Regions from separate parts of the Psychrobacillus sp. INOP01 genome, predicted to be linked through region 1. Evidence: riboswitches for the same ligand, from Rfam matches in the RefSeq annotation. Region 1 holds a riboswitch; the other holds the start of a gene.
The links. Region 1 has a riboswitch for lysine ahead of KD050_RS10550 (transporter substrate-binding domain-containing protein). Riboswitches for the same ligand answer to the same signal wherever they lie in the genome.
Positions count from the first base shown of each region.

Region 2: it holds a riboswitch for lysine, as region 1 does, so the genes downstream of both, dapA (4-hydroxy-tetrahydrodipicolinate synthase) here and KD050_RS10550 (transporter substrate-binding domain-containing protein) in region 1, are expected to answer to the same signal.

Region 1 covers NZ_CP073315.1:2,071,809-2,076,214, reverse strand. Annotated here, with positions in the region: gene KD050_RS10555 (purine-cytosine permease family protein) at 1-893, opposite strand, end outside; lysine riboswitch at 1,085-1,268, shown strand; gene KD050_RS10550 (transporter substrate-binding domain-containing protein) at 1,396-2,247, shown strand; gene KD050_RS10545 (amino acid ABC transporter permease) at 2,310-3,071, shown strand; gene KD050_RS10540 (amino acid ABC transporter ATP-binding protein) at 3,090-3,824, shown strand; gene KD050_RS10535 (hypothetical protein) at 3,848-4,406, shown strand, end outside.
Region 2 covers NZ_CP073315.1:1,309,535-1,313,940, forward strand. Annotated here, with positions in the region: gene KD050_RS06670 (LLM class flavin-dependent oxidoreductase) at 45-1,103, opposite strand; gene KD050_RS06675 (DHH family phosphoesterase) at 1,378-2,565, opposite strand; lysine riboswitch at 2,748-2,927, shown strand; gene dapA (4-hydroxy-tetrahydrodipicolinate synthase) at 3,191-4,078, shown strand.

The sequences.
Region 1 (4,406 bases):
TGGGTTAACATAGTGAACAATGCTCCGCCAATGCCGAGAAGCATTACAATATAAACTCCAGGATTCGGTTCTCCTAAGCGAACTCCAAACCATATGCCTAGACCACCCATAATGCCGAAACAGAAAATTTGCGGAACAAAACCGATTACGACAGATCCAATTTTAATATCTTTCGGTTTTAGAAAACGTGCATAATCAGATGCTATGAGGGCTGTTAGACCCATTATTCCATGTTGCATTCCTATGCAGAGAAGCAAAGCTTGTCCTCCAACTTGTACTCCTTCAGGTAGATAAGTCCAAAATGGTCCTTCAAATACAGGAGGCTCATAAAACGATATAACAATTGCTGTTATTAAGAAAATAACAAATATAGGTAAAGACCATCTTTGTATTCTATCTAGCTGTTTGATTCCAAACCAATTTAAAGGTATAACGATAAACCCGAAGAAAATGATTAGCGCCCATTCGTGTAGGGAGGGGAAGAAGGTGTGAACCGCGGAAACTAAAATGAGACCTTCAAATGCACAATACATAATAAAGTTTGTCGCGTAGAGGAAGGACGTTAAGGAAGCACCTATATAGCCAAAACCTCCTCCTCTGGATAATAAATTGACATTCATACCAGATTTTGCAGATAAGTAAGCAATAAAGGTTCCTAGTATACCGGCAACTATTATTGCGTAAATGGAGGAGATAATAGCATTAAGTGCCCCAAATTGAAGAGCCATTACGCTCCCCATTTGAAAGTAAAAAATGGCAGTGGCTATTCCTAATGTAATATTGGTTATACTTAACCAACCCATATTTCTTTGGCTACGGGGTACCTTCTCTAATGAATAATCTTTGTCTATCTCTTCAGTTACTTTGTGATCTGTAAGCTGGACAGATCCCATAATATCAACTCCTATTAAAAAAAATAATTATCAATGTGAAAAGACGCAATAATAATTAAATTTTCTTTATTTTTATATTGCCACTGATCATTATAACATATACTTAGCTAAATAATAATTCTGAAGCAGTTGACAGGATTATACGTGTATTGTAAACTATGAAACATAATTGAATACGACCTCACTTAGTATAGTGAGGTAGAGGCGCGATATTTAACAGTCCTTAGTGGAGTTTGAGAAGCTATGATACTAGGGAGAAGGAAATGTCGCCGAAGTTTGTAATATTGCTCGGTATTACTTGCTGGGTCTGCAGTTAATAATTGCAGGACTGTCCACTATAAACATCCCAGTTTATAATGGTGTGCTATCTCATTTAGGGAAAAGTAGAGGATTTAGGGCAACTATACATATTGCGACCTGAGTTCATCTCAGGTCTTTTTTTGTACAAGTTGTCTTTTTTTATAGGAACGAACATACATTATTAAAAAAGGGAGTAATTAGAATGAAAAAGAGATTAGTACTTTTAACGATATTCGCAAGCTTATTATTGTTAATAGCAGCTTGTGGAACAGACACTACAGAAACTTCAGGATCTTCATCGGATGATTCTAAAGGAGCAGCAGATACATTTACAGTAGGTTTAGAAGCTGGTTATGCACCTTTTAACTGGACACAGCTAGATGATTCCAATGGTGGAGTGAAGATTGCTGGAAACGCAGAATATGCCGGTGGATATGATGTAGAAATTGCTAAACGCATTGCAGATGGTTTAGGAAAAGAGCTAGTGATCGTCAAAACAGAATGGGATGGACTTGTACCATCATTACAATCAGATAAAATTGATGCAATTATAGCGGGAATGTCTCCTACAAAAGAGCGTAAAGAAACAATCGACTTTTCAGAAAACTATTATACATCCAACTTTGTTATGGTTGTAAAAAAAGGTGGTCCTTTTGAAGGGGCTACTTCTATTCAAGATTTTAGTGGTGCTAAAATTACGGGTCAGCTGAATACTTCACATTATGGTGTAATCGATCAAATTAAAGATGTGAAAAAACAACCAGCCTCTGATAATTTCTCCGCAATGCGTGTAGCTTTGGAATCTGGAGTTATTGATGGCTATGTATCTGAGCGCCCAGAAGGGATTAGTGCTTCTTCTGCAAATAAAAACTTCGCAATGGTTGAATTTACGGAAGGATTTAAAGCAAAAGAAGAGGATACAGCAGTGGCTGTAGGTTTGAAAAAAGATAGTGATTTAACTGAGGCAATCAACAAAATTTTAGCGGAAATTTCTGAAGAAGAGCGACAAGAAATAATGGATGCTGCTATTAATAACCAACCAGCGGCAGAATAAGGATGAAGTGATACCGGCTGCATCTTTTTGCAGTCGGTTTTTATTTGGAAGGAGGGAAATGTATGAGCATAGAATATATTATTTCGATGATTACAAGTAACTGGCCGATGTTCCTTCGTGGAGCAGGAATGACACTATTAATCTCCATAATTGGGACGATTATTGGAGCAGTTATTGGTTTACTGGCAGGGGTTATTCGTACAATTCCTACGCCTGAAAGAAAACTAAAACGTATTGTATTAAAAATAGTTAATCTGATACTTTCTGTATATATTGAATTTTTCAGAGGAACACCAATGATTGTACAAGCAATGGTGATATTCTATGGGTCTGCGCTAGCCTTTGGAATAGATATGGACCGCACAATGGCAGCGATATTCATCGTTTCGATTAACACGGGAGCTTATATGGCAGAAATTGTGCGGGGTGGTGTCATTTCGATTGATAAAGGACAATTCGAGGCTGCACAAGCAATTGGTATGAATCACGTTCAAACAATGTGGAGTGTTGTTTTACCTCAAGTAATCCGAAATATTTTGCCAGCAACAGGCAATCAATTTATCATAAATATTAAAGATACATCGGTATTAAACGTGATCGGTGTCACGGAACTATATTTTCAAGCGAAAACAGTTGCAGGTATAAGCTTTAAGTACTTTGAACCGTTCTTTATAGCATGTATTTTGTATTTCGTTATGACGTTTACTGTAACATTAATATTACGTTATATAGAAAGAAAATTAGATGGACCTGAAAACTACAGCATGATTGGGCAGCCACCACCACAACTTATGTTAACCAAAAATAATACTAATTTAGATTAAACGAAGGAGGAAAAATCTATGGAAAATGTCATCGAAGTTCAACATTTAAGTAAATCCTTCGGAAATCATGAGGTTCTAAGAGATATAGATTTTTCGGTGAACAAGGGAGAAGTTGTTTGCATCATTGGTTCCTCTGGATCAGGGAAGTCCACTTTACTTCGTTGTATAAACTTGTTAGAAAAGCCCAGTGGCGGGCAAATCATTTATAACGGAGAGAATATTTTAGATGAAAAACATGATATCCATGCCTACCGAACAAAGCTAGGAATGGTTTTCCAACAATTTAACTTATTCAACAACCATAATGTGTTGAATAACTGTATGGTCGGTCAAGTAAAAGTGTTAAAACGCTCTAAAGAAGATGCCGAAAAAATTGCGTTAAAATACTTAAAAGTAGTCGGTATGGATCATTATGTAAATGCCAAACCAAAGCAATTATCAGGTGGACAAAAGCAACGTGTTGCGATAGCGAGAGCACTTTCTATGGAACCGGATGTCATGTTATTTGATGAACCAACCTCGGCACTTGATCCAGAAATGGTTGGAGAGGTGCTGAAAGTGATGAAAGAGTTAGCAGGTACGGGACTTACTATGTTAATAGTTACACATGAGATGGAGTTCGCTAAAGAAGTTGCTGATCGGGTTGTTTTTATGGATAAAGGAGTAATTGCCGAAGAAGGTCCTCCTGAACAAATCTTCAACAATCCAAGGGAAGAACGAACAAAAGCTTTCTTAAAACGCACATTAAGCTAACAACAGCTTGGAGGAATCGATAGGTGAACCTTTTCAATCTGATTAAAAAAGATCAAGAATACTGGCTTGTGGATCAGCTAAAAGTATCTCATATTCCAAACATAGAATACTTAGTTGCATTTGATAAATTATTAACAGAGTGGAAAGAACAAAGAGTGGCATATCTATCACTTCTGATGGATGAAGAGAATGAGGACTGGCTTTTAAAGCGTCGGTTTAAGAAAGTGTCTTCTATTGTGGAGTACACAAAGGTATTAGATGGGTCTTATATAGCGTCGAATACATTCCAAGTAGAAGCTCTTTCTGATAGCCGAGTTACTGATTCGGATTTTGCTACATTGTACGATTTATGTAGGAGTGGTTCAGCTAACAAAAATAAATTGTTTTCTATCAGGCAAATAATGGAGTCACTTGAACGTGAATTAGGTGCTAATTGGCGAGACCAGTGCTTTATCTTTTCTCAAGATAGTATGAATTATGGAATTAGTATTCCTCATATTGAACAGGATACTACTGATGAGGGAAGAATGTTTTATTTTGGGGTTGTGCCTGAACAACGATGTAAGGGGTACGGAACGAAAT
Region 2 (4,406 bases), 760 kb from region 1:
TCCCTAAGTGATTCTATATTAAAATTTTTTTAGAAAAAACTACATTAATTACTTTCACTATCTGCTTCCCATCTATCTATTTCTGCACGAACTATCGGCGCCACTTCTGAACCTAGCAGTTCAATTGCTTTCATCACGTCCTCATGGGGCATTGATCCAACTGGTACATGAAGCATGAAGCGTGTGATACCAACGTTTTTACGAAGGAATATGATCTTATCAGCTACTGTCTTTACATCTCCTACGTATAAAGCTCCTTCAAGCCTACGAGCAGCATCAAAGGTTGAACGAGTATAAGGACCCCATCCACGTTCTCTTCCTAAAACGTTCATTGCTTGCTGTGTCGGAGGGAAAAATTTATCCACTGCAATATCCGTACTTTCAGCAACAAAACCGTGGGAGTGTGATGCAACTGTCAACTTCGATACGTCATGTCCTGCTTCACTAGCAGCTTTCTTATATAGCTTCACAAGTGGTTCAAACTGCAATGGGCTACCTCCAATAATGGCCAACACAAGTGGCAATCCAAGGAAACCAGCTCGCGCAACAGATTGCGGTGTTCCACCACTAGCGATCCAAACCGGTAGTGGTTTTTGTACGGGACAGGGATAAACCCCACGATTCTGAATAGCAGCTCGATGCTTACCATTCCAAGTAACCATTTCAGACTCACGTATTTTTAATAGCAAATCTAACTTTTCTTCGTACAATTCATCATAGTCCTGAAGGTCATAACCAAAAAGTGGGAAGGATTCGATAAATGAACCACGTCCAGCCATGATTTCTGCACGACCATTGGAAATAGCATCTAATGTAGAAAATTCCTCAAATACTCGCACTGGATCATCAGAAGAAAGTACCGTAACAGCGCTTGTGAGTCTTATTTGCTTTGTCTGTGAAGCAGCTGCTGCTAGAAGAACTGCTGGTGCAGAAGCGGCATAATCCTTTCGGTGATGTTCACCTACACCAAAAACATCTAAGCCTACCTGATCTGCCAATACAATTTCTTCTACAACTTCACGAATGCGCTCAGCATGGCTAATTACTTTGCCAGTTTTTACATCTGGAGTTGTTTCTACAAACGTTGTTATTCCAATTTCCATTTGATTTGCCTCCTTAAATTCTCCGGTTCCAATTGTTTTTATAAAAGATTCTGTCGACTTTAATCATACCTTATCATTCTATTTATATTCAATTTTCCGGTTTCATTAGAGAAAGCAACTTTTTGGTTCAATATTCCGTTCCGCAAGTAAACCTAGATTAAAATTAAGTAAAGTCATTACGCAAGTATTCGAAAAATGACCGAAAGTAATTGGTCCAAAAGGCAATTACTTTCTGCTCAGAATTCAAAATTGCTCCGTCATGACCAAAAAATTATTATGAATTTTCTCTATTTTTCACTTCACTCATTAAGTAATCGACAAACAGATCATCTCTTACCAAAGCTGCCTCATAGTTTCTTTTCAAGAACCGCTCGCCTTCTTCAAAACTAGTAAAGGTTTGTTCTATTTCTGTTTTATTTTTTTCAAGGATCCAATCCTGATTATTTTTAGAATACAAAATGAAAGTATCATTATTTCTATTCTTATAAAAAGAACCGAAAGATGATTTTTTCAAATTATATTGATTTCTTTTTGCATCTTCTGGTATTGGAGACAGATGGAAAGTGTCCAACACAAATAATTTATAAGCTTCCTCTGTTAAAGTACAGCCAGATGCTTTTTGATGACCTCCACCGCCGAACTGACCAGCAACTTCAGATACATCAATATGGTCATAAATCGTACGAAGGGAGATTCTTTTTCCTCCCATTATCACTATTGCTATATAGTCGAGATGTGGATATTCTTTTCCTAGTTCATTGCCCAGCTCTGAATGATACGTTTCAGCATACACGATACCAGCTAAAAGTTCTCCTACATTTGCCTGTACAATCTCTCTTTTCTTCCGACGAATATACCGGTCAATCTTGTCTTCTTCCATGTTCAATATTTTCTTTTCAAATTCATCAAAATCGAAATGGTCACTTATGCGAAGTCGATCCATCATTTTTCCTTCAAATTCTTCAATAGATACTAAATAGAAAAGTGAGTTAAGGGAATGAGCTTGTTGGTTCCCGTTCTTCTCCCACTCCCACGTATCATACTGCCTTACTAGCTCTACAAATTCCGTTAGTGCAGCAGTTGGTTCCAACAGTTTATTTGTTACAAGATATTCATATAACAATGAAGTAGCAGAAGTTAATTTACCTTCTTGATCTTCTACTAAAATATATCCCCACTCATAATCATTAAAATGCAAAGCCGATTTATGATGATCAATTAGTTGGACCTTCCCTTTTGCATTGTAAAAATCATTAAGTCTTTTTTCATTATCCTCGTTTGGACTCAAATCAGTTACAAATAAAAACGTATCTGGCTCATCATTTTCTAAAAAATATTCAATCTCTCGATTAAGGGATGAAATCGAATTGTAACGCACTTTCACTTGCTCTCCAAAAGCTAGCTTTGCTAAAATACCACATCCGACTCCATCTAAATCATTATGAGACAATAATTTATACATCCTTTTCACCTCTAGTATAGTATGGGTTTTGCTTGTGAAACTTATTAGTTTTCATCAAAAATATAGTTTATCATGCCATAAAAATAAGTTAATATTTATTTTACAGGTAAACTCTTGCAAAAGTATTAAAAAGCATGTATTATTTTAATAATTAAATATTCTCTTATTTCAAGCACATTTGAAGTAAGGATAGAGGCGCGAAGACCATCAGTACACATTCGGAGGATAATGAGATCCTATGACAATTGTGGAAAGGGGAATTTGCCGAAGTTGAAAGAATCTCATTTTTCTTGAAGCTGGTTCAGCTGTTGAATAAACACTGAATTGTCATATAGGAGACTATATGGAGGGCTATCTTACGCACAGAAATATTACTTTATTTCTACTGCAACAACGAGCCCTCGTTGTTGCTTTTTTGCGTCTAATTAACTTGAGTAAGCAAGTTTCAAGTTAAGCCTCTGGCGGAATTCTTAGATTTTGAAGGGAATTTTTAAAGGCTACCTGACTTGCATCACGCAGGCCTGAGCACACTTCAAAATCTAGACGCAATTATCGCCGAGGCATAATTGATAACTGCCCTTCTCCCTGAATTTTTAATAATAAAACTATAGGATGTGGAGAAGTTATGAATTTTGGACAAATATTAACGGCTATGGTGACTCCTTTTGATCGTAATGAAGAGATAGATTTTCCAGCCACACGAAATTTAATAAATTATTTAATTGCCAATGGAACAGAAGGGTTAGTCGTATCTGGTACAACTGGAGAATCTCCTACGTTAACAGAAGAAGAAAAAGTCCAGCTGTTTAAATTTACAGTGGAAGTTGTGAATGGTAGAGTCCCAGTAATTGCTGGTACCGGCTCATATAACACTAAAGCATCCATCGATTTAACAAGACAAGCAGCTGATGCAGGTGTCGATGGTATTATGCTTGTAGTTCCGTATTATAACAAGCCTTCACAAGAAGGTTTATACCAACACTTCAAAACTATTGCTGCAGTTACATCATTGCCGACTATGCTATACAATATTCCAGGTCGTAGTGTCGTCAACATGTCAGTAGAAACTGTTATCCGACTTTCCGAAATTCCGAATATCGTTGCTATTAAAGAAGCTGGCGGGAATTTAGATACAATGTCTGAAATTATTAGTAATACACCTGAAGACTTTTCGCTATATAGTGGTGATGATGGGTTAACAATTCCGGTACTATCGATTGGTGGAACAGGAGTTATTTCAGTAGCATCACATGTTATTGGAAATGAAATGCAAGCTATGATAGCAAAGTTTAATAGTGGCAATGTAAGAGAAGCTGCTAAGGATCACCGCAGACTATTACCTGTCATGAAAGCACTATTTGCAGCACCAAATCCAACACCTGTAAAAACAGCATTAAATTTAAAAGGAATTCCTGTAGGTGGCGTTCGCTTACCTATGGTTCCTTTAAATGCGGAGGAACTCAGTGCTTTACAGAGTATATTAGCCGCACAGCTAGAAACTGTATCCTCATAAGAAAAGCAGGAGCACCCTTTAGGAAAAAACTGTTTTAAATCGATTTCTTAAGACTTTGAATAGACTTGTCGCTAAATTATGCTCTCTTTTCTCGGTAGTTTTAAGTGTTTATCTTTCCTAAATACAGCTTGTTTCACTGCATTTACTGAAACTAATTCTGTCACCTTGGCCATAGGCTGTGCTAAATCCTATTAATAAAGACTACTCTCTTGATTGATTGGAGTGGAAGGCGGCGACTCCAGCGGGATAAGCGAGAAAGTCGAGACCCCGCAGGGAGGAAGCGTAGCGCCGCCCGAGGAGGCTCGACCTCGCCCGCGGAAAGCGTCCG